DNA from 3 places in the Bradyrhizobium sp. 154 genome. Region 3 is predicted to be linked to each of the others. Evidence: predicted binding sites of a transcription regulator. Region 3 holds the regulator's gene; each other region holds the start of a gene.

Region 1 (8,004 bases), on a different contig from region 3:
ATGAAACGCTTAAAGGCGAGGGAGCTTACCGAGATCACGTCTACTCCCATCGCGAGGGGCATCTTGCCAAAGCGCATTAGAAATGCCTTTTGAACGATGAGTTCGTCGGAGGGGCCTTCAACTAAGATCGCCCGCTTTGCCAAGATGAGCCGAAGGGTGTCGTATCCTGGCAGCTTCATGAAGTAATTGTACGTGTCTTTGGGTAGATCCTTTAGAGGTCTTGCATTGCCCGACCTGAACAGAAATACAGAATCCATTCCAAGCTTGTTCAACACAAAGCTGCTGTGAGTTGTCAGTACTAGTTGTCGACCACTTAATCTGGTCGAGATGTGGCTGATGAGAATGCTTAAGTTCGAAAACGAGAGGTGGTTTTCTGGTTCTTCAATAAGAAATACGTGTGACTGCGCTGAGGCTTCCATCGCGAGTTTGATTTTAACGCTGTTTTGCTCCCCCTTACCTACAAGCGGCATCGGAATGTCATCAAGGTGAGGAACGACGCTCAGCTCCCAGCTTGCTCGCGACGATGTATCCAAGGAAATCGACAGTGTCTTCTGAGATACGATTCCCTTCTTTTGGTCGAGCGATCCATTTATTTCACGCACCCGCTCGTCCGTGAGAAATTCGTCCTTCATCAATCGATATGAGAGAGCGAGATCGACCTGCTCCTTTTTACTCAGGCCGTCCTTAACAAGATCAAGAACGTAGCGACTTGCTGCGGAGTTGTTTCTTATCGTGCTGGCATCAATGAAGCTGGATTTGATCGGTATCGATCTCGCTGTAATGTCGTTGTCAGCAAAGTCGCGCCATCGCACGACATAGTATTCGACAGGTATCGTTCTTATAATTGTCGGGTCTGCTACGTACTCGGCATATTCTTCCTGATATTCTTCGTTGAACTCAATCAATAACTTTACGCCAGCGGCGTCCTGCCGCAGCGAATTGTTCTTTCCCCTAAATCTTGCGATCCCTGGGTCATCAAGAAAGTAGAGTTCGATTAGGATCGTTGGCGGAGCCTTGGAAAACATACTGCCAAAAGATTTGACATATTGCCTCACCGCTTCGGCGTTGAAGAGGTGTGGGTGGAGTTCGGCTTGAATGGGGCGACCGTTTAACTGTCCGGACAATGCTAGGTGAATTGCTTCTAGGAAAGTCGATTTCCCGCACTCGTTGTCGCCAACAATTATGTTCAGGTGCTCGTTCAGCGTAACTTGGCTATTAGATAAGCAGCGGTAGTTCTTGATGATGACTTTGGATATCTTCACGATGTCTGCCACTCAAAGTGGGCTTCGTCGAAACGACTATTGGCGTAAAGAATTCGTTGCTTCAACAATGCGCGTAATGCCGTCGTTCTGCCCATAATATTGAATAGTCCGAAAGATTGTTGGGATTCCCAAGGCCATCAATGTTACGAGACCTTGGCCGACCTGCAATTCATGATGACTGTGATCGGGATTCTCATAGGAGGCCGATGCCACCTTGTTGGTCCCGATATCGCGAAAGCAGAGAATAACTGGCTTTCCGTTGGATTCTGCTAACTGGAGTTCGATGCCAAGACCGGTGGATGGAAAGCTGGCTTCAGCGATGACTAGATCAGCCTCTTCCACCATTGCTCGATCCCAAAGATAGCAAAGTCGAGCTCGCTCGGTTTCCGGTTTTGTGGCGAGTTGAGGGTCACTGTTTACGAGGGCGTACTTGACTGCTGCGGTTGGATCATTCTCCCGGAGTCTTTTGGCTAACTCGTGAATAAAGGCGACATGCTCGTCAAACAGCGAGCGCGGAACGTGGGTCAGAGCGCACGCGATGTAGATATTCATCAGCTCGCTGCCCGGATGTTTGGAACTAGGAATTGAATGCCTGTTAGCTCCGATGCAATCTCGTCGATGAACTGTTCAGCAGACATCTGAATAAATTCGCTTAGTAACCAATTCTTCTGTCCAGCTAGGAGGGATGCCATCTGCGGCGGATTATAACGGCTGATCTCGCTGAGCCGGTGCATCGCGCCTAAGATGAGCGTAGGCAGTTGGCGTTCAATGCGCTTTGGGCCGCGCGTTCGAGACCTGATGTACCAAAGTGGCTCCGTGCCGTTTATAAAGAATAACTCGCTGCGCAGGCTCTGGTTTAGATCGGCAATGTTGGCTAGAGCCCTCGCGCCCAACTTACCGGGCTTTTGGCAGGCCGCGGAGGCTACAGACCGAATTGCCCGAGGGCCAAACTTCTCGTCGGCAACAAAAAGGACTGGGAGTCGCTTAACGGCCGTCGCGAAGGGAATGTTCTTCGTAATGTCTGCGCGAAAATATACTTGCTTGGATGGCCTATCTGCAACGAAACCGCAGTTAGCGATTGGAATAAACATTTCGGATTGCGATGTATAGGTTAGGCAATAGGTTCGGTGTATGAAAACCATGTTGAAGAATAGTTCTTGAAGAGTGTGAGTCTTGTTGGTTTCGGATTCTTGGTAGTAAGTCGACAGGCTTGGCAATACTCCATGTTGCTGGATTTTGATGCCAAGGTGATTGAGAGAGGAACTTCCTCGTTGCGAGGCCGGAGTGTGCTCTGAAACGCCGTGACGTTCGTTAAATACAATTCCCTTGGCTGATAGAAGCGCCTTCGTTGCATTCAAGAAAGAATAGTAAAGCAGCAGAGGTGCCGATTGAGGAGGAAGGCCGAGGGATACCTTGTGGAATTCCTGCGCTTGCTGCCAATAGAGGAGTGCCTTGTCCTTGCCTCCTCTCTTGAGCCACAAGGCAACGTATGTCCACGGGCTGTTCGTCAGAACATTTCGAGCTCCAATTACCGGAGCAATTATTGCCTTATGAGGCGGAATCGCTCGCCCTCTAAACTTTATCTGAAGTAGGTCCTTTGAGATATCGTCCATTGCTCTATCTGATTCGAGGCGCAGTTAGCTTACGCCGCGCTCTGTAGTTGCAGAAGAGCAAAGCTTCCCAAACAAAAACGGCCGGATCTTCCGATCCGGCCGCAACGCAACTCTACTGGCTAAGCCTACGCCACGCGACGCAACTTAGCCCCCGCCCAATTCTGAAATCTTAGCTCGCCTTCTTCGCCGGCGCGTCGCCGACCTTTTTCTGGATGGCGCGCTTCAGCTCGAGGGCGCGCGGCGACAGGACGTCGGCGCTGGCCTTGAGCAGGAAGGCATCTAAGCCGCCATTATGGTCGACGCTCTTGACCGCGTTGGTGGAGACGCGCAGGCGCACGTTGCGCTCCAGGGCTTCCGAGATGAACGTCACGTTGACGAGGTTCGGCAGGAAGCGACGCTTGGTCTTGATGTTGGAGTGGCTGACCTTGTGGCCGACGAGGGGGCCCTTGGCCGTCAGTTCGCAGCGGCGAGACATGGTAGAAATCCTCAGGTTCGAGCCCCCCACGATTTGCGGCCGCCATTCGGGGCGCCACGGGGGCAAATTCTTTCGTCCTTGCAGGGAGCGGGCGGACGTATAGGGGGGAAGGGGCGGGACGTCAAGGCGACGGGCCGTTTTTGGCCCGTCGTCCCGGGGCGCGGGGAGCGCGAACCCGGGATCTCGCGCGGCACCCGCGGTGCGCTCCCTCCCCCGCGCGCGGGGGAGGGTTGGGGAGAGGGCTGTCTCCGCGGAGGGGCAGTCGCGACAGTGCCCCCAAAGGAGAGAGCCCTCACCCGCGCTTCGCGCGACCTCTCCCGCAAGCGGGAGAGGTGACCGCGCCCGCGACCACACCTTCCCCGATCACCAAAAGGGCAATGATCGGAACGCCTTACCATCACATAAAGGGCGTATTCGCGGCCGAAGAGTCCTGGGGAGTTCCGCCGCTTTTGGCGCCCAGCACATTGTTTGCCGCTGTTTTTGGCTTAACTAACAAGGCCTGACGGCCCCATTGGATGGCTTCGTGAATATCCTGACCTCTCATCCGCCGCGGCGGCGCGCCGGCCAGTTGGCCCTGGCGGCGCTGTGCGGGCTCGCCTTGGCGTGGGGGGCGGCGCCGGCAGCGGCGCAAGGCAAGCTCGAGGCGCAATATGAGGCGACGTTATCAGGCATTCCCGTCGGCAAGGGCGCCTGGAACATCGACATCCAGGACGACGTGTTCGCCGCCGCGGCCTCCGGCGGCACCACGGGGCTGCTGAAATCGTTCGCGGGTGGCTCGGGCACCGGCGCCTCGCAGGGCCGCGTCGTCAACGGCGCGCTGGTTGCGACCGGCTATCAGGCCTCCACCACCACCTCGAAGAAGACCGAAGAGATCCGCATCACGCTCGACAAGGGCAATGTGAAGGATTTTGCGATCCTGCCGGAGCCGCCGGTCGACCCCGATCGCATCGTCGTCACCGAAGCGCATCGCCGCGGCGTCTGGGACCCGATGACGGCCTCGCTGCTGCGCGTGCCCGGCAATGGCGATCCGGTGTCGCCGGAAGCCTGCCATAACAGCGCGCCCGTCTTCGACGGCCGCATGCGCTACGACTTGAAACTCGATTTCAAGCGCATGGAGAGCGTGAAGGCCGAGAAGGGATACAAGGGCCCGGTCGTGGTCTGCGCGCTCTATTTCGTGCCCGTGGCCGGCTACATCCCCGACCGCCCCGTAATCAAATACCTCGCCGCCCAGCGCAACATCGAGATCGCCTTTGCGCCGGTGGCGGGAACGCGCATCCTGGTCCCGTTCTGGCTGAAAGTGCCGACGCCCTTGGGGCCTGCGATGCTGGAAGCGACGAGCTTCATCACCTCCCCCCAGCCGCCACGCGTCGCCAAGACGCAGTAGCAGTTCTTAACCCTCCCCTGGAGGGGAGGGTCGGCGCACATGAGCGCAGCGAAATGTGCGACGGGGTGGGGTGATCTCTCCCCACGGGCGCTGTGCCGGGCGGAAAGATCACCCCACCCCGCTCGCGCTGCGCGCGATCGACCACGGGCGAGCTACGCTCGTCCCGGACCCCTCCAGGGGAGGGTAAGAACGTATGAGATATCAATGACTTCCCTACTGTGCATGGGGTTGTTTTCGCATTTTTGTTTTGGCAGGTCGGGGAACCTGGAATCCATTTGACTCCCGCCCGATTCTGATTCGACTCCCCGCCGCCCCAGCTTTAAGGAATCCGTCATCAAATCGTCGCTTGTACGGCAGCCCGAGCCTTCATCTAGTGCGCACCTGTGGCGAGTCCCGCGACATGTTGCGTGAACGGAACGGGACGCAATCGGGAGTCAGCGATTCGGCCGCGATTCGTTCTAGAGTCGTTCCGAAGCTTAAGGCGAGCGGGAAAAGCGTCGCAAACTGAGACAGTTGCGCGAGGTTGGGAAGACTGCTCCGCGCTCGCTGTCATCGCCCGGCTTGACCGGGCGATCCAGTACGCCGAGGCGGTCGTGGTTGAGCCGATGAGCCACGGCGTGCCACATGCCCCGGTCAAGCCGGGGCATGACAGCGGAGCGCGTGGTGGCGTTCGGAGACATCGCTGACACCTGATCGCCTCATCGCCTCAAACAGCACTGACATTCGCCCAAATCGGCACTACCTATCTCCGGAATGGCTTTTTCTTCCTCCCCCTTCGCTTCCGAGCGTGCCCCCGGCGCCGGCGTCACTGCGGTGCTCGGGCCGACCAACACCGGCAAGACCCATCTCGCCATCGAGCGGATGCTCGCGCATCCCTCCGGCATGATCGGGCTGCCGCTGCGCCTGCTTGCGCGCGAGGTCTATAACAAGATCGCCGATCGCGCGGGGCCAGAGAGCGTCGCGCTCGTGACCGGCGAGGAGAAGATCAAGCCGAAGAAGCCGCGCTATTGGGTCTCGACCGTCGAGGCGATGCCGCGCGATCTCGACGTCTCCTTCCTCGCCATCGACGAGGTCCAGATCGCCTCCGACCTCGAACGCGGCCACGTCTTCACCGACCGCATTCTCAACCGCCGTGGCCGCGACGAGACGCTGCTCTTGGGCGCCGCCACGATGCGCCCGATCATCGAGCGCCTCTTGCCGGGCGTGTCCATGATCACGCGGCCGCGCCTGTCGCAGCTCGAATTCGCCGGCGACCGCAAGATCACGCGCCAGCCGCGCCGCACCGCCATCGTCGCCTTCTCCGCCGACGAGGTCTACGCCATTGCCGAGCTGATCCGCCGCCAGCATGGCGGCGCCGCCGTGGTGCTGGGCTCGCTCAGCCCTCGCACCCGCAACGCGCAGGTGGCAATGTTCCAGAACGGCGACGTCGACTATCTCGTCGCCACCGACGCGGTCGGCATGGGCCTCAATCTCGACGTCGACCACGTTGCCTTTGCCTCCGATCGCAAGTTCGACGGCTACCAGTTCCGCCGCCTGACGCCCTCGGAATTTGCGCAGATCGCCGGCCGCGCCGGCCGCGCCACGCGCAACGGCACCTTCGGCACCACCGGCCGCTGCGCCCCGTTCGAGCCCGAACTCGTCAACGCGCTCCAGAACCACACCTTCGACGCCGTGAAGATGCTGCAATGGCGCAACTCGAAGCTGGATTTCTCCTCGCTCGGCGCGCTCCAGGTGTCGCTGAACCTGGCCCCAGGGCACGAGGCGCTGACGCGCGCCCCGATCGCCGAGGACATGCGCGTGCTCGATCATGCTGCGCGCGACGTCGATGTGCGCGATATCGCGCATGGCAAGGTGGCCGTGGAGCGCCTCTGGGAGGCCTGCCAGGTCCCCGATTACCGAAAGCTGTCGCCGGCCGCCCATGCCGAGCTGGTGACGACGCTGTACGGCTTCCTGATGCAGAAGGGATGCATCCCCGATAGCTGGTTTGCCGCCCAGGTCGATCAGGCCGACCGCGTCGATGGCGACATCGACACGCTGTCGGCCCGGATCGCGCAGATTCGCACCTGGACCTTCGTCGCCAACCGCCCGGATTGGCTGAAAGACCCCGAACGCTGGCAGGGGATCGCGCGCGAGGTCGAAAATAAATTATCGGATGCGCTCCATGAACGCTTGACTGAGCGTTTCGTTGATCGCCGGACCAGTGTATTGATGCGCCGCCTGCGGGAGAACACGAGCTTGAATACTGAAATCGGCAAGACCGGCGAAGTCATCGTCGAAGGCCACGTCATCGGCCGCCTCGACGGCTTCACCTTTGCACCGGACGCTGCGGAAGCCGGCTCCGATGCGAAAGCCTTGCAGGCTGCAGCGCAAGCGGTGCTCGCCGGCGAGATCAACGCGCGCGCCGAAAAGCTGGGCAATGCACCGGACGAGCAGTTCGTGCTGACCTCCGAAGGCATCATCCGCTGGACCGGCGATGCCGTGGCGCGCCTGTCCGCCGCAGACGACGCGCTGCATCCGCGCATCCGCATCATCTCGGACGAGAGATTGACTGGGGCGCCCCGCGAGAAGGTGCAGGCCCGACTCGAGCTCTGGCTCAAGACGCATATCGAAAAGCTGCTCGGGCCGATGTTCGAGCTGTCAAAGGCCGAGGATGTCACCGGCATCGCCCGCGGCATCGCCTATCAGCTGGTCGAGGCGCTCGGCGTGCTGGAGCGGCCGAAGATCGCCAGCGAGCTGAAGGATCTCGACCAGTCCTCGCGCGCGGTCTTGCGCAAATACGGCGTCCGCTTCGGGGCCTATCACATCTATTTCCCCGGTCTGCTCAAGCCCGCCGCGCGCGCGCTCGCAGCGCTGCTCTGGGCGTTGAAGCAGGACAATGTCGATCTCTCCGCGCTGTCTGGCGCTCAGCATCTGGCATCTTCGGGCCGCACCTCGTTCCCGGTCGACAAGCAGCTGCCGCGCGATGCCTATCGCGTGCTCGGCTACAAGCAGGCCGGCGAGCGCGCCGTGCGCGTCGATATTTTGGAGCGGCTTGCCGATCTGATCCGCCCGGCGCTGGCCTGGCGCGAGAACTCGCCCGGCGAAAAGCCGGCCGGCGCGTTCGACGGCCGCGGTTTTGTGGTGACGCAGGCGATGACCTCGCTCACCGGGTCGGCCGGCGAGGACTTTGCGTCCGTGCTGCGCGCGCTCGGCTATCGCATGGAGAAGCGTCCGCCGTTGCCGCCAAAGCCTGTGGTGACCGAGACGGTCGCGGCAGAGACGCCGCCCGTC
Region 2 (8,004 bases), on a different contig from region 3:
GACGGCGGCGTTCAGCGCCTTCCTGAAGACGCTGGAGGAGCCGCCGGAGCACGCCAAGTTCGTGTTCGCCACGACCGAGATTCGTAAGGTTCCGGTGACCGTGCTGTCGCGCTGCCAGCGCTTCGACCTGCGCCGCGTCGAGGCCGACGTGCTGATGAAGCACCTCGCCAACATCGCGGCCAAGGAAAGCGTCGAGATCGAGCCCGAGGCGCTCGGCATCATCGCCCGCGCCGCCGAAGGCTCGGTGCGCGATTCGCTGTCGCTGCTCGACCAGGCGATCGCGCATGCGGCTGGCACCGTGAAGGCCGATGCCGTCAGGCAGATGCTGGGCCTCGCCGATCGCACCCGCGTCATCGATCTCTTCGATTCACTGGCGCGCGGCGACATCGCGGCCGCTTTCAAGGAGTTCCGCGACCAGTACGATGTCGGCGCCGATCCCATCGTGGTGCTCTCGGACCTCGCCGAGTTCGTCAATTTCGTCACCCGTGTGAAGATCGTGCCGGCGACCGCCGACAACGTCGCCTATGGCGAGACCGAGCGGGTCCGCGCACGGGACTTCGCGTCCAAGATTTCCATGCGCGTGCTGTCGAGGATGTGGCAGATGCTGCTCAAGGGCATCACCGAGGTGCAGGCCGCGACGCGTCCCGCCGCGGCGGCGGAAATGGTGCTGGTGCGCATTGCCTATGTCGCCGACCTGCCGACGCCGGACGAGGCGATCCGGATGCTGGAGCAGAACGGCGGCGGTTCGCCGGTCGTGAGCAGCGGCAGTGCCACGCGCAGCGCGCCTTCCGCACCGGTCGCGTCTGCTGCGCCGGTTCGCATGCCGACATCCTTGCCATCCTCGTTCGGCGCCGGCGCCCGGCCGCAGATGGCGGCCCCCGCGTCGGATCCGCAAGGTGCAGCGCCGGTGCTGCGCGTCACCAGCTTCACCCAGCTCGTCGCGCTGGCCGGGCAGAAGCGTGACATCATGACCAAGAGCGCGCTCGAAGGCGACATGCGCCTCGTCCGTTTCGAGGAGGGCCGGCTGGAAGTCGCGCTCGAGCCCAACGCCTCCAAGACCATGATCTCCGAGCTCGCGAAAAAGTTCGAGCTGTGGACCGGGCGCCGCTGGACCGTGATCGTCTCCAACGAGCAGGGCCAGCCGACGCTGCGCTCGGTGAACCAGGCCGCGAAGCAGGAGCATGCGCGCACCGCCGAGGCCGATCCGCGCGTGCAGGAGGTGCTGTCGCGTTTCCCCGGTGCGAAGGTCGTCGAGGTCCGCAGGCTTGCCCCCGAGGTGCCGGAAACCAATATTAACGCCGACTATGGCAGTGACGATCCGCCCGACGGTTCCGACGGCGACGATGATCTCTGAGCCATTCTTTCCAAGGACGAGCACCGATGGCTGATTTTCTCGGCATGATGAAGCAGGCGGCGCAGCTGCAATCCAAGATGCAGGAGATGCAGGACCAACTCGCCAACGTGGAAGTCGAAGGCATCTCTGGCGGCGGCCTCGTCGCCGTGCGCATGACTGCGAAGATGGACGTCAAGGCCGTCAAGATCGACCCTGCGCTGATGAAGGCGGACGAGCGCGAGGTGCTGGAAGACCTCCTCGTCACCGCCTTCGGCGATGCCCGCCGCAAGGCGGAGACTGCGATGCAGGAGAAGATGCAGGCCCTCACCGGCGGGCTCGGCCTGCCGCCGGGGTTGTTCGGCCAGTAATATGGGCGCCGTTGCAGGTCCCGAGATCGAGCGGCTGGTCCAGCTCCTCGCGCGGCTGCCGGGCCTCGGCCCGCGCTCGGCGCGACGCGCGGCGCTGCATCTGATCAAGAAGCGCGAAGCGCTGATGATGCCGCTTTCGTCGGCCCTCCAGGTCGCGCTCGACAAGGTCGAGGTCTGCAAGACCTGCGGCAACATCGATACGCAAAATCCCTGCACCGTTTGCATCGATCCGAAGCGCGATCCCTCCATCATCGTCGTCGTGGCCGACGTCGCCGACCTCTGGGCGCTGGAGCGGGCCAATGCCACCCAGGGGCGTTATCATGTGCTCGGCGCGACATTGTCGCCGCTCGACGGCGTCGGCCCGCAGGACCTCACCATCGACGCGTTGGTGGCGCGCGCGCATGATTCGCAGGTGCACGAGATCATTCTGGCGCTTAATGCAACTGTGGACGGCCAGACCACGGCGCACTACATCACCGACCTGCTCCAGGACGCCAATGTGAAGGTGACGCGGCTCGCCCATGGAGTTCCTGTCGGCGGCGAGCTTGATTATCTCGATGAAGGTACGCTATCGGCTGCGATGCGGCAGCGTACTCTGTTCTAGCCATCCAGAATTTACGGAACGGACGACATGACGAAACCTTTCGCCACACGATCGGCTTTGGTTGCGACGATGATGATGCTGGTGAGCCCGGCCATATCCGCGCAGCAGGGCGACGAGGCGCTGCCGCCGTCCAAGCCCGGCAAGCCGATCAACACCGGCGACGTGCTCTCCGGCGAGTTGAATGCGATGAAGGTGCGCGACGTCAAGAACGGCAAGCGCGTTGCGACCTACCAGATCACCTCCGAGCCGCGCCGCCTGCCGCCGCCGAACGGGCTGTGCAATCTCGAGACGGGCCCCGAAACCTTCCAGCTCGTCACCTCCAGCGACGCGCAGGCCGCGCAGCTGAAATCGTTCGTCGGCAAGGAAATCTCGGTCAAGGTCGACGAGATCGCCTGCGCCAGCGATGCCGGCCAGATGAGCGAGGCCGTGATCACCAAGTGGAGTTTGGTCAAGAAGCAGTAGGAATGGCTCGCGATTGGCCCCTTGCCGCGGCTTTCTCCGCCGTCATTGCGAGCGAAGCGAAGCAATCCAGAAATTCTTCCGCGGAAACGGTCTGGATTGCTTCGTCGCAAGAGCTCCTCGCAATGAGGAAGGCGAGACGTGAGTCCTAAACCCTGACTGGCCCCAGCGTCTTGAAATGGCCGCGCTTCTGGAGCCAGGCCAGCAGTACCAGGCTCGGGATCGCCACCAGCACGCAGATCACGAAGAACAGCGCCCAGCCGGTCGTATCAGCCACGAAGCCGGCACCCGAGGAGAGATACGTTCGCCCCACCGCCGCGAGCGCGGTGAGCAGCGCGTATTGCGTCGCCGTGTGCAACGGGTTCTTGCACAGGGCGGAGAGATAGGCGACGAAGATCACGGTGCCGATGGCGCTGGTGAAGTTCTCAGCCGTGATGGCGAAGGCGAGCGCCCATTGGCTGGTGCCGACGAACGCCAGCCAGGAGAACGAAAGGTTGGCGAGTGCCTGCACCACGCCGCCGATCCACAGGCTGGTCGCGAGCGAATAACGCCGCGCGACAAAACCGCCGGCAAAGCCGCCGAGCAACGTCGCGGCGAGCCCGACACCCTTCACGATCGCCGCATAATCGTTGCGGGAAAAGCCGAGGTCGATCACGAACGGCGCGGTCATCGTGCCGGAGAACGCGTCGGTGAACTTGAAGAGAACGACGAAGGCGAGCGCGGCGAGCGCGTCTTTCCGCGACAGGAATTCCGAGAACGCCCCGATTGCGGCGCGCAGCACGCGCGCGAACGCGGTCTCGGCCTTTGTCGCAGCTTCCGCCCGCACCGATTGCTCGGGCTCGGTTGCGAGGAGCGCCGTGATGGTCCCGATCAGCACCATCGCCGCCATCACCACATAGCCCCACATCCAGGCCGATTGCCGGCTAATGCCGGTGCCCTCGAAGCCGGAGACGATGAACAGCGCGCCCGCGGTCGAGACCAGCATGCCGATGCGATAGGCCGCGACATAAGCGGCCATGCCGGCCGCCTGCTCGCTCTCGGGCAAGCTCTCGACGCGGAAGGCATCGACCACGATGTCCTGGGTCGAGGACATGGTTGCGACCAGCAGCGCGCCGAGCGCGACGTAGAACGGCGAGCGCGCGGGATCGGTGAGCGCCAGCAGCAGGATGGCGATGATCAGCAGCATCTGCGAGAACAAGAGCCAGCCACGCCGCCGCCCGAAGGCGCGGGTGAACAGCGGCACATGCATCGCATCCACCAATGGCGCCCACAAGAATTTCAGCGTGTAGGGCGTGCCGACCAGCGCAAACAGCCCGATGGTCTTGAGATCGACTCCGGCCTCGCGCATCCACACCAGCAGCGTCGAGCCCGACAGCGCCAGCGGCAGGCCGGATGAGAAGCCGAGGAACAGCACGATCAGCACCCGCGGTTGCAGGTACACGGCAAGGCTGTCACGCCAGGAGGCGGCAGCGCCGGCGGAGGAGGTCGCGTCGGGTGCGGTCATGCGCAGGTGTTAGCAGATTCTGGCCGAAAAGACTCTGGCGGAGCTCGGTGGGCGGAAGCTCTCTCCATCCCTCGCTGTCATCGTCCGCGAAGGCGGACGATCCAGTAATCACCAGCGCCTCGGCTCAACCACGATCGCCGCGGCGTACTGGAGGCCCCGCCTGCGCGGGGCATGACCGTGTACCTTAATCTCACTCCCCTGCCTGCAGCTTCCTCGGGAACAACTCACCCGCGCCCGTCGCGACCAGCCGCGGGGCATCGGCCGCATCGCTCTTGCTGAAATCGAGTTCCTCGATACGTCCGGCGCGCTTCTCGATCTTGTCGGCGGAGATCAGAACCTGGCGGACGTCCTCGTTGACGTCGGAGAAATGCTTTTGCAGCTTCAGCACCCGGTCGCGCAGACGGCCCAGATCGTCGCCGAGCTTGATAACCTCCGTGCGGATCTGGTCGGCGGCGTCGCGCATGCGCGCGTCCTTCATGATCTGCTGCATCACCTGGATCGCGAGCATCAAAAGCGACGGCGACACCAGCACCACGCGAGCGCGGTACGCTTTCTGGATCACGTCGTCAAAGCCGTCATGGATCTCGGCATAGACCGATTCCGACGGCACGAACATCAGCGCCATCTCCTGGGTCTCGCCGGCAACGAGGTATTTTTCGGCGATGTCGCTGACGTGCTTCATCACGTCGCCGCGTAACCGCTGCGTGGCAATCCGCCGCTCTTCGTCCGTACGGGCATCGTGCAGGGCCGTCACCGCCTCCAGCGGAAATTTTGCATCGATGCAGAGCGGGCGCTGGTCGGGCAGGAACACGACGCAATCGGGCCGCTTGCCGGTCGAGAGCGTGAACTGGAACTCGTAGGACCCTTTTGGAAGACCGTCCTGGACAATCGCCTCCATCCGCGCCTGGCCAAAGGCGCCGCGCGACTGCTTGTTAGCGAGCACGTCGCGCAGGGTCGTCACCTGGGTGGTGAGGTCGGAGAGGTTCTTGTGCGCGCTGTCGATGATACCGAGCCGCTCATGCAGCGCGCGCAGGCTCTCCATGGTGTTGCGGGTGGAGTGTTCCATGGACTGGCCGACGCGATGCGTCACCGAATCCAGCCGCTCGTTGACCGCCCGTGCCATCTCGGCCTGGCGGCCGGCCAGCGCCTGGGTCATGGCGTCGACCCGGCCCGAAGCCTCGCTCTGGGCCCGCAGCACCTCGCTCAGGCGCTCCTCGAGCTCGTCGGCACGGATGGCATTGGCCATCGCGAGTTCCGCGCCGCGCCGCCCGGAGCGCGCGATCACCCCGGCAATCACCACCAGCAGGATGAGGACGAGGGCGCCGAAGCCGATCAGCGCGTCGATGGTGCGCACCGGCCAGTCGCCGAGCACGAAGATGATCTCGTTCATGCCGACCCTTCTAGCCGATTCGCCGGGCTCCACGAACGAATAGCGAACGTTTATGGCCAAAGTCCCGTTGATTCTTATGGTTAACGAAATCTGAAGTTTTATGGTTAGCGAAGGGTTAACGGAGTTCCGCGCCGGATTGACCGCACCCGACACGCGGCTTAAATCGCGGCCATGGCCCTACGAGAAATCATCATCCTGCCCGACAAGCAGCTGCGTCTGGTCTCCAAGCCGATCGAGAAGGTCACGCCGGAGATCCGCAAGCTTGCCGACGACATGTTCGAGACCATGTACGACGCGCCTGGCATTGGCCTCGCCGCGATCCAGGTCGCGCAGCCGCTGCGGCTGATCACCATGGACCTCGCCAAGCGGGACGAGGACGGCGAGACCAGGCACGAGCCGCGCGTCTTCATCAATCCGGAGATTCTCTCCTCCTCAGAGGAACTTTCAGTGTACGAGGAAGGCTGCCTCTCGATCCCCGAATATTACGAGGAGGTCGAGCGCCCGGCGAAGGTGCGCGTGCGCTTCACCGATCTCGACGGCAAGCTGCACGAGGAGGATGCCGAAGGCCTCTATGCCACCTGCATCCAGCACGAGATCGATCATCTCAACGGCGTCTTGTTCGTCGACTACCTGTCGAAGCTCAAGCGCGACCGCGTGATGAAGAAGTTCGAGAAGGCCGCCAAGCGGGCGGGGTAGAGTTTAGTGTTGCCTCACGCTCAGTCTGCTCCCTCGCCTTGGGGGGAGGGCAGGGGAGGGGGCAGCCCAGCAAAAGGCGCTCCTGATTTGCGGAGCGCGAGCAACAAAGCGCCCGCGCTCACGCCGCTAGAGCGGTCGTGTGGCACCCCCTCCCTAGCCCTCCCCAAGGGGGAGGGAACGCAGCGAGTCTGTTGATGCCCCTCCGCCTGATCTTCATGGGCACGCCCGATTTCTCCGTGCCGACGCTGCTCGAGCTGGTCGCGCATGGCCACGAGATCGCCGCCGTCTACACCCGCGCGCCGAAGCCGGGCGGACGGCGCGGCCTGCAATTGCAGCCCACTCCGGTTGAAGAAGCGGCGCGAAAACTCGGCGTCCACGTGCTGACGCCGAAGACGTTGAAGACGCCGGAAGCACTCGACGAGTTTCGCGCCTTCGATGCCGATGCCGCCGTCGTCGTCGCCTATGGCATGATCCTGCCGCAGGTGATCCTCGATGCGCCGAAGCTCGGCTGCTACAATCTGCACGCTTCGCTCTTGCCGCGCTGGCGCGGCGCCGCGCCGATCAACCGCGCCATCATGGCAGGCGATGCCGAAAGCGGCGTGATGGTGATGAAGATGGATGTCGGCCTGGATACCGGCGACGTCGCCATGGCCGAGCGCATCGCGATCACCGACAGCATGACCGCGGCCGATCTGCACGATCGCCTGTCCCGGTTAGGTGCCGATTTGATGGTGCGCGCGATGGCGGCGCTCGCACGCGGCGGGCTCCAGCTCAAAAAGCAGAGCGAGGACGGTGTCACCTATGCCGCCAAGATCGACAAGGCCGAGGCGCGGATCGACTGGACGAAACCCGCACGCGCGGTGCTGCGCCACATCCATGGCCTGTCGCCGTTTCCCGGCGCCTGGACCGAGCTTGTGGACGTCAGCGAAAATGCGCGCGTCAAGATCCTGCGATGTGAATTGGCGAACGGCTCAGGTGCGCCGGGCGAGGTGCTCGACGACCACCTCACCATCGCCTGCGGCGAGGGTGCCGTCCGCATCCTCGAGCTGCAGCGCGAAGGCAAGGCCAGGATGCGGGCCGCGGACTTTCTGCGCGGCGTGCCTGTGAGGGCGGGCGCGAAATTCAGCTGACACTGTCATACCCCGCGAAGGCGGGGTATCCAGTACGCCGAGGCTTCTCGGTTGATCTGATCGGCTGCGGAGTACTGGATTGCCCGCCTTCGCGGGCAATGACGGTGAAACTGGACACGATGCCCCGTTACAAGCTCACCATCGAATATGACGGCGCGCCGTTCTTCGGCTGGCAAGTGCAGGAGACGCTGCCCTCGGTGCAGGGCGCGCTAGAGGCCGCGGTGAAGGCGATGACCGGCGCGGACGCGCGGGTGCATGGCGCTGGCCGCACCGATGCCGGCGTGCACGCGCTTGGCCAGGTCGCGCATGTCGACATCGGCAAGCAATTTGCGCCGGATCGTTTTCGCGACGGGCTCAACGCGCATTTGCGCCCCCATCCGGTCGCGGTGCTCGAGGCCGAGATCGTCCCCGAGACCTTCGAGGCGCGCTTCTCGGCCATCAAGCGCCACTACCGCTACCGCATCATCAACACCCGCGCCAATCTCGCCATCGACGTCGGTCGCGCCTGGCGCGTGCCGCG
Region 3 (8,004 bases):
ATCGCGATGCTATTCCTGGCCTCGCTGATCGCAGGACTTGCGACCACGCCCTATGCCGCCTTCCACTTCCATCGCGTCACCCCGTTCGGCGTGCTCGCCAATCTCGGCGCGATGCCGGTGGTCTCGGCACTGGTGATGCCGGCTGGCCTGTTGGGACTGCTCGCGGCTCCCTTTGGGCTTGACAGCGTGTTCTGGTGGCTGATGGGGATCGGCATCGACTGGATGGTCGCGGTGTCGCGCTGGGTGGCGGCACTGCCGGGTGCAGTCGGCCGGATCCCTGCCTTCGGCACCGCGCCGCTGATCGCGGCAAGCCTCGGGATCATCTTGATGGGCCTGTTGCGCACGCCCTTGCGCTGGTCTGGCGCCTTGGTGCTGCTGGCCGCCATCGCGTGGGGCCTGTCGGTGCGGCAGCCCGACATCCTGATTGCCGGGGACGGCGCCAGCGTCGCGGTGCGGGGCAGGGACGGGCAGTTGCATGTGATCCGGGCGAGCAAGGATGGCTTTCTGCTCAAAGAGTGGTTAGCTGCCGACGCCGATCCGCGCGATGCCGGGAGTAGCTCGCTGGCTGACGGCGTGTCGTGCGACGAGTCCGGCTGTGTGACGCCGCTTGCCGACGGTCGGCTGGTCGCGCTTTCACTGCGCATCGATGCGCTGGCTGAGGATTGCAGTCGCGCCGCGCTGGTGGTCACGACGCGCCCCGCGCCGCCCGATTGCGCGGCGATGGTGGTCGACCGGCAGCGTCTCACCAGCCAGGGCGCGCTGGCGTTGACGCAGCGTGGTGACGGCTTTGCGATACAGGCGGTGAGAGCAAGAGGCACAAGCCGTCCCTGGTTGCCGGCCGGCGCCGGCGAGGGTGATTTCGATGGGAGCCTTGTGCCGAGGACGGCCGCGGCCCGCAACCGGGATGCAACGCCGGCGGAGACCGACTTGCAGGTCGACGATTAGGGGCCGGACGATTAAAAACAAATGCGAAGAGTAGGTCCGGGTCCGACCGGACTCCGCAGCACACAAATTATACCATCTCGCCGGCCTCGGCCGGCGATGGCATTTCAATCCTGGCCCGACCCCGCGGGCGGGGACGGCTCAGCCAATCGGCAGGCGCGTGATCGTCGACCGGCTATCGGCAACGATCTGCGGCTTGTGCTCGCGCTCGCTGACCGGCTGCGTCACCGGCAATTGCAGCACGGTTGCGCGCTGGCCTTCGACGAGCTGCGTCACCAGCACGTATTTGCCGTCGGGGAATTCGATCGCGTCATGATGGCGGTCGGGTATGTGCGGATCGATCTTGCCGAACTTGCCGACGCGGGAGTTGATGGTGCGCGTCCAGATCCAGCGATTATCGTAACGGACGTTGTCGGCGAAGGCGAGCTCCGTTCCCGGCAGCAGGCAGACGGCCACGGTCGGATCGGCCGCGGAAGCAAAGCCGCGCGTTGAGGTGCCGCGGAACGTTGTCGACACGATCGTCTCGCCGACTTCGGCGGGGCGAGATGCAACGGCATGCAGGCTGTAGTCACACATCGGGTGCTCCTCATTCGAAGATAGCAACCCGCGCCTCCTTCGGAGGCGCAAGCCTCTATCAGAGTGGAAGCACGTAACGCTCTGCTCGGTTGTGGGCAAATCTGCGGCTGGCGTTGCCGGACACGATCACATTATCTTTCCCGAAGTCATAGGAACAAAGCTCGCTTCAGTGCATTCGGCGGATGCGAGCGCCCGTGGCCTGCGGGCGCCGAGAGGGGGAATGTGGCCAGCTTCGCCGTGGCTGTCGGTTGATGGGAGTTTAGGCGTTGCGGAATAGCTCGCTCCCTACGTGCGCAGATTGCGTGCATGGTGCTGCAATTGAGTTGCGAATGCTTGCGCGAGCACGCTGCGAAGGCGCTTAAAGCGATCCTGCGCACGATCTCTTCACAAGCGATGCGTGCTTGGAGCCGCATGCCGAGGATGGAGCGCCGGAGAGAGGGGCCGGATAATCTGCGCAAGACCAAAAGACTATCCAGCTGGAGCGGACCATCGTCCGCTCCAATCGGAATCATTGGTATCGAATGACCGCTGGCCCGTCTCAGTACTTGCGGTACAGCCCGATCAGCTTGCCCTGAATCTTCACCCGGTTCGGCGGCAGGATGCGCACCTCGTAGGCGGCATTGGCGGGCTCGAGCGCGATCGACGCCCCCCGGCGACGAAAGCGCTTGAGCGTCGCTTCCTCGTCGTCGATCAGGGCCACCACGATGTCGCCGGTATCGGCGCTCTCGTTACGCTGGATCAGCGCCATGTCGCCATCGAGAATGCCGGCTTCGACCATCGAATCGCCGCGCACTTCGAGTGCGTAGTGTTCGCCCGAGCCGAGCATGTCGGGCGGCACGCTAATGGTGTGACTGCGGGTCTGCAACGCTTCGATCGGCGTGCCGGCCGCGATGCGACCCATCACGGGCACCGCAACGGGACGCTCGCCTTCGTCCGCGGAAGAACTGGAGCTCGCGCGCACCTTGCCGAGATTGCCCTCGATGACGCTCGGCGTGAAGCCGCGGCGGCTGCCGGCGGCGGCCTGGAGCTCGGGCAGCTTGATCACCTCGATGGCGCGGGCGCGGTTGGGCAGGCGGCGGATGAAGCCGCGCTCCTCGAGCGCGGTGATCAGGCGATGGATGCCCGATTTCGAGCGCAGGTCGAGCGCATCCTTCATCTCGTCGAAGGAGGGCGGCACGCCACTTTCCTTCAGACGTTCGCTGATGAACCGCAGAAGCTCGTATTGTTTGCGCGTTAACATCTCGACCAAAGTCCCCCGGTTGATGTCGTTCGATTCCGAGACGCTAAATTGGAGCGGTGAACCGCTACATGCTCGAAACAAATCATGAACGGACACTATATGTTCGATATGTGTTCCGCAACTGCTTAATTTACCGTGAACGGGACAAAGTTCGCGGAACGCGTGTGGTGGATGCGTTCAGACGGGCAGGCGCAGGACCTCGCAAGGCGAGCCGGCTTCTGCCTTCGGAGCGAACGGTGCGCGGACGAGAAGTGCCTGTGCTGCAGCGAGATTCGCAAGCAGCGAGGAATCCTGGTGTTTGACGGGAAGGGCCACCAACGTGCCATCGTCGCGCGTCTCCAGATGTGCGCGCAGATAGTCCGCGCGCATATCGTTTGCATCCACATCGCGGCCGAGCACGGCGCGTTCTTGTCGGTGATGAATCATGGATCGTCCCGACAAGGCGCGAATCAGCGGCACCAGGAACAGGAAGGCGCACACGTAGGATGACACAGGATTGCCCGGCAGGCCGATCACGCGCATCGCGCCGAGCCGCCCATGCATCATCGGCTTGCCCGGGCGCATCGCGATCTTCCAGAACGCCATCGCGATGCCTTCGTCCCTCAACGCCTGCTGGACCAGATCATGGTCGCCGACCGACGCGCCGCCGCTCGTGACCAGGATCTCGGCGCCGCTCTCGCGGGCGCGGCGGATGCCGGCAGTGGTGGCCTCCAGCGTATCGGCGGCAATGCCGAGGTCGATGGTATCGGCCCCCTCGCTGCGGGCGAGCGCGTGCAGGGCATAGCCGTTGGAATAGACGATCTGGCCGTGAGCGGGTGTGGTTCCCGGCATGACCAGCTCGTCGCCGGTGGCGAGGATCGCGACCTTCGGACGGCGGCAGACGGCAAGCTGCGGATGATTCATGGCGGCGGCGAGCGCGAGATCGCGCTCGGTGAGACGGGTTCCCTTGCGCAGGAGCACGTCTCCTTCGGAGAAGTCGACGCCCGCGGGGCGGATGTGGCGGCCGGCAATCGCGGCTTCCTTGATCGTGATGCGCTTGCCGTCCGCAACCGTGTCCTCCTGGATCACGACCGCGTCGGCACCGTTGGGAATGACGCCGCCGGTGAAGATCCGCACGGCTTCGCCGGGGCCCAGCGTTCCCGCGAACGGACGACCCGCCGCCACTTCGCCAATCAAGGTGAGCGTACTATCGAGCTTTGTTGCATCGCTCGCGCGCACCGCGTAGCCGTCCATCGCCGACATTGCTTCCGGCGGCTGTGTGCGCAGCGCCGGGACATCGCGTGCGAGCACGCGATGATAGGCCTCGTTGAGGGAAACCATCGCTTCAGGCAGCGGCTCCGCACCCGCCAGCACCGCGGCAAGCGCGTCAGAAACCGGCATCAGGGCCAAGGGCGGAAACTCCTGCTGAGCATATCGGCAATGGGCGGCGAAAGTTCTAGCCGAGTGCAGGCGCGAGGCAAAGGCGCCGACAGGATGATTTATCCTGCGTGATCTCCGTCATGAAGAATCGTGCTCAGACCGGTCACGGCATGATCCGGAAGGCGAGACAGACCGGTACGAGGATAGCCATGGCGAGGACGAGAAGGATGAGCGCCACGGCCGGCATCGGATCAACTCTGCGTCTGTTCGCCCGAACTGACGCTGGATGTCACGTCCGGAGCTTTGGGGCTTTGATCCTTGTCCGGCAGCGGATCGGCCTGCGACTTTAGGTCGGCGGCCTTGCTGATCAGCTTGGCGGAGAGGCGCGAATCCGAAGTTGTCTTGGCGAATTCGAGCAGCAAGGAGGCTTGCTTTGTGAGGTAGGCTTTGCCCAGCACGAGAATAAGTCCGATGTAGACGTCCCAACGGACTCATAGAGTCCGGAGGGAGGTATTCCGTTCCCGGAACTCTGTACAAAAATGTACAAAGTGAATTGGTTCCATACCCGAGCGGATTTGGGTGCCCGAAACCCGACCCCGATCCTGTTCGGCATCGGTGGTCAAATTCCCAACGCTAGCAAGGCGTTGCCGACATCACCGGGCGAGGTGACATGCACCGCCGTCAGTCCACGCGCTCGCGCCCCCTCGACGTTCTCGGCCAGGTCGTCGAAGAAGACGATTCGGCTGGCTGGCACGCCGATCGCCGCCACGACATGATCGAACGCCTCCGCATCCGGTTTGCGCAGGCCGATGCTGGACGACAGATAGAGCTCGCGGAAATGCCCGAGCACGCCGGCATATTCCTTCGAAAAATAGTCGACATGCGGCCGATTGGTGTTGGAGAAGGCATAGAGCGGCATCTGCTTCGCCGCGCGCGGCAAGAGCTCGGCGATCTCAGGCATCTCGCCGGCGAAGATCGCGTTCCATCCCTCCAGAAACTGCGCGTCGGAAATGCCGATCCCGAGCGATGAACGCAGCGATTGGAAATAATCCTCGTCGCCGATCTTGCCGACCTCGTGCAGCCGGTAGGCCTCGTCACGCACATAGCGCGCGACGATGGCCTCGGGCTGGCAGCCGGCATGCCCCGCCCAGCAGGCGATCGCCTTGGAGAAATCGATATCGAGCACCACGCGGCCGAGATCGAACAGGAGCGCATCGGCGCTGCCGGGGGAGAGTGAGGTCATCGTGTTCTTTCACATTTCAGTATCGGTAGGGCTCGTGGTCGAACAGCGGGAACGCGCTGAACACGCTCGGCGCATTCGTTGCGGTCGCCTGATGCAGGCAGGATTTGTCGATTTCGGCGAACGAGGTGGCACCCAAGAGGCCGAGGCAGCGCAGCACTTCGTCCTCCAGCAATTCCAGCATTCGCATCACGCCGGCTTCGCCGGCCGCCGCCAGCGCCCAGCATTGCAGCCGGCCGATGCCGACGATGTCGGCGCCGGCCGCGATCGCCTTGACGATGTCGGTGCCGCGGCAGAAGCCGCCATCGACCATGATCTTGGCGCGGCCCTTCACCGCCTCGACGATTTCAGGCAGCACATGCATGGCGCCGCGGCCGTGATCGAGCTGACGGCCGCCATGGTTGGAGACGTAGATCCACTCGACACCGTGATCGATCGCGATCTGAGCGTCCTCGGCGGTGGCGATTCCCTTCAGGATCAGTGGGATCCTGAACTTGTCCTTGATCATCTTCACCGTCCGCCATTCCAGACCCTTCTGGAAATCGCCGCCGGTCGCGCGCAGGCGGCTTTCGCGAACGTAGCGCTTGGCGATGTCACGTTCGCGACGGCTGTAATGGGCGGTGTCGACAGTCAGGCAGAACGCGGCATAGCCGTTCTTCTCGCTCCGGCTGACGACATCGGCGACGAAGGCATCGTCGCCGCGGACATAGAGCTGATAGAGCCGCAGCGCGTCGGGCGCGGCCTCGGCGGTCTTCTCGAGCCCCGGCTCGGACACCGAGCTCAACATGTGCGCCGCACCGAAGGTGCCGGCGGCGCGCGCGACGCTTGCCGCGCCATCGGGATCGAAGATCTCCAGGGCACCGACGGGGGCGAGCACCACCGGCAGCCGCATCCTGCGGCCGAGCTGCTCGACGGAGCCGTCGACCTTGCGAACGTCGCGCAGCACGCGCGGGCGGAAGGCGATCTCGTCCAGCGCCATGCGGTTGCGGCGCATCGTGGTCTCGGTCTCGGCAGCGCCGACGATGTAGTCCCAGGCATTCTGGTTGAGATTGGCGCGCGCCTTCCGGATGAACTCGTGTAGATTCTGGAACGGCTCGTTGCTGGCGCCGAGTTCGACGTTCCTGTCCGGCCGGATGCGGGGCGCGTCATTCATTGGTGTCCTCCCGAGAATTTGAAGTCTTGTCGCCATCGCCTAGCGTGTCCGGCCCCCCAAAACCATCCTAAAATCGCATAGCTGCGAGGCGTGGGCGGCCGACCGATGCCGCGTTGCGCGAAGCGGTTTCGGAACGTTGCCAAAAGCTTAAGCCGAGGCGAAGGGATTTCGCCGGTGTACCGCCGCCGGCCTTCCAGGCGGCCTTGAAGAAACCAGAATGGTGTTGTGAGAGGTGACCTGGATCGCCATTTGCATGGCGGCTTCCAAGCCCGAGAGATAAGCCCTCAACAGAACCGCTAAGCAAAAGGCCAGCCTATCCATGCGGAAAACCCTGCTGTTCCCCCTGGGCGCGCTCACGGGAGTGTGTCTGACCCTTCTGGTAGCCAGTCCCCACGGCAGCGTGTGGGCGGCACGGGCGGCGGCGAGCGCGGACGATGCCTATTCCCAGCTCAATCTGTTCGGCGCAGTGTTCGAGCGGGTCAAGGCGAACTATGTCGAGAAGCCCGACAGTGCCAAGCTGATCGAAGGCGCGATCACGGGCATGGTGACCTCGCTCGATCCGCACTCGCGCTACATGAATGCCAAGGCCTGGACCGAGATGCAGGAGACCACCTCCGGCGAGTTTGGCGGGCTCGGCATCGAGGTCACGATGGAGGATGGGCTCGTCAAGGTCGTCTCGCCGATCGACGACACGCCGGCCTCGAAGGCCGGCATCATGTCCGGCGACCTCATCAGCAAGATCGACGGCGAGGCCGTGCAGGGCATGACGCTCGAGCAGGCCGTCAACAAGATGAAGGGGCCGGTCGCCACCAAGACCAAGCTCACCATCGTGCGCAAGGGTGCCGACGCGCCGCTCGATGTCGCGATCACCCGCGAGATCATCCATGTGCGCCCGGTGCGCTTCCACGTCGAGAATGGCGACATCGGCTATATCCGCATCACCTCGTTCAACGAGCAGACCACCGACGGCCTGAAGAAGGCGATCGCGTCGGTCTCCAAGGAGGTCCCCCCGGAGAAGCTCGCAGGCTATGTGGTGGACCTGCGCAACAATCCCGGCGGCCTGCTCGACCAGGCCGTCTCGGTGTCGAGCGCATTCCTCCAGCGTGGCGAGGTCGTCTCGACCCGCGGGCGCAATCCGGAAGAAACCCAGCGCTTCACCGCGCATGGCGGCGATCTCACCAAGGGCAAGCCGCTGGTGGTTCTGGTCAATGGCGGCTCGGCGTCGGCTTCCGAGATCGTGGCCGGCGCGCTGCACGATCACAAGCGCGCGACGATCATTGGCACGCGCTCGTTCGGTAAGGGCTCGGTGCAAACGATCATTCCGCTCGGCGCCGGCAATGGTGCGCTGGCGCTGACCACGGCGCGCTACTACACGCCGTCGGGCCGCTCGATCCAGGCCCAGGGCGTCGCGCCCGACATCGAGATCCTCCAGGACGTGCCGCCCGAGCTGAAGGGCCGGATGGATACGATGGCGGAGTCCCAGATGCGCGGGCA

The links. The regulator LexA, encoded in region 3, represses DNA repair genes until DNA is damaged. The targets are predictions, from matches to a motif close to TGTTCNNNNTGTGTTCNG.
Region 1: IVA92_RS15915 (helicase-related protein) is a predicted target of LexA. The motif match lies at 5,189-5,206, and genes of this name have one in related genera.
Region 2: rmuC (DNA recombination protein RmuC) is a predicted target of LexA. The motif match lies at 5,690-5,707, and genes of this name have one in related genera.

Annotation. Positions count from the first base shown of each region.
Region 1 covers NZ_JADPKG010000058.1:88,307-96,310, forward strand. The annotation lists gene IVA92_RS36035 (AAA family ATPase) at 1-1,274, opposite strand, end outside; gene IVA92_RS15895 (nucleoside 2-deoxyribosyltransferase) at 1,299-1,814, opposite strand; gene IVA92_RS15900 (YaaC family protein) at 1,814-2,875, opposite strand; gene rpmB (50S ribosomal protein L28) at 3,045-3,350, opposite strand; gene IVA92_RS15910 (DUF3108 domain-containing protein) at 3,925-4,734, shown strand; gene IVA92_RS15915 (helicase-related protein) at 5,488-8,004, shown strand, end outside.
Region 2 covers NZ_JADPKG010000058.1:224,158-232,161, forward strand. The annotation lists gene IVA92_RS16550 (DNA polymerase III subunit gamma/tau) at 1-1,354, shown strand, start outside; gene IVA92_RS16555 (YbaB/EbfC family nucleoid-associated protein) at 1,381-1,701, shown strand; gene recR (recombination mediator RecR) at 1,703-2,305, shown strand; gene IVA92_RS16565 (hypothetical protein) at 2,333-2,767, shown strand; gene IVA92_RS16570 (MFS transporter) at 2,913-4,268, opposite strand; gene rmuC (DNA recombination protein RmuC) at 4,459-5,658, opposite strand; gene def (peptide deformylase) at 5,830-6,354, shown strand; gene fmt (methionyl-tRNA formyltransferase) at 6,549-7,484, shown strand; gene truA (tRNA pseudouridine(38-40) synthase TruA) at 7,604-8,004, shown strand, end outside.
Region 3 covers NZ_JADPKG010000118.1:58,418-66,421, forward strand. The annotation lists gene IVA92_RS32530 (ComEC/Rec2 family competence protein) at 1-945, shown strand, start outside; gene IVA92_RS32535 (hypothetical protein) at 1,084-1,518, opposite strand; gene lexA (transcriptional repressor LexA) at 2,057-2,758, opposite strand; gene glp (gephyrin-like molybdotransferase Glp) at 2,936-4,147, opposite strand; gene IVA92_RS32550 (hypothetical protein) at 4,369-4,575, opposite strand; gene IVA92_RS32555 (HAD-IA family hydrolase) at 4,737-5,360, opposite strand; gene IVA92_RS32560 (alpha-hydroxy acid oxidase) at 5,377-6,510, opposite strand; gene IVA92_RS32565 (S41 family peptidase) at 6,830-8,004, shown strand, end outside.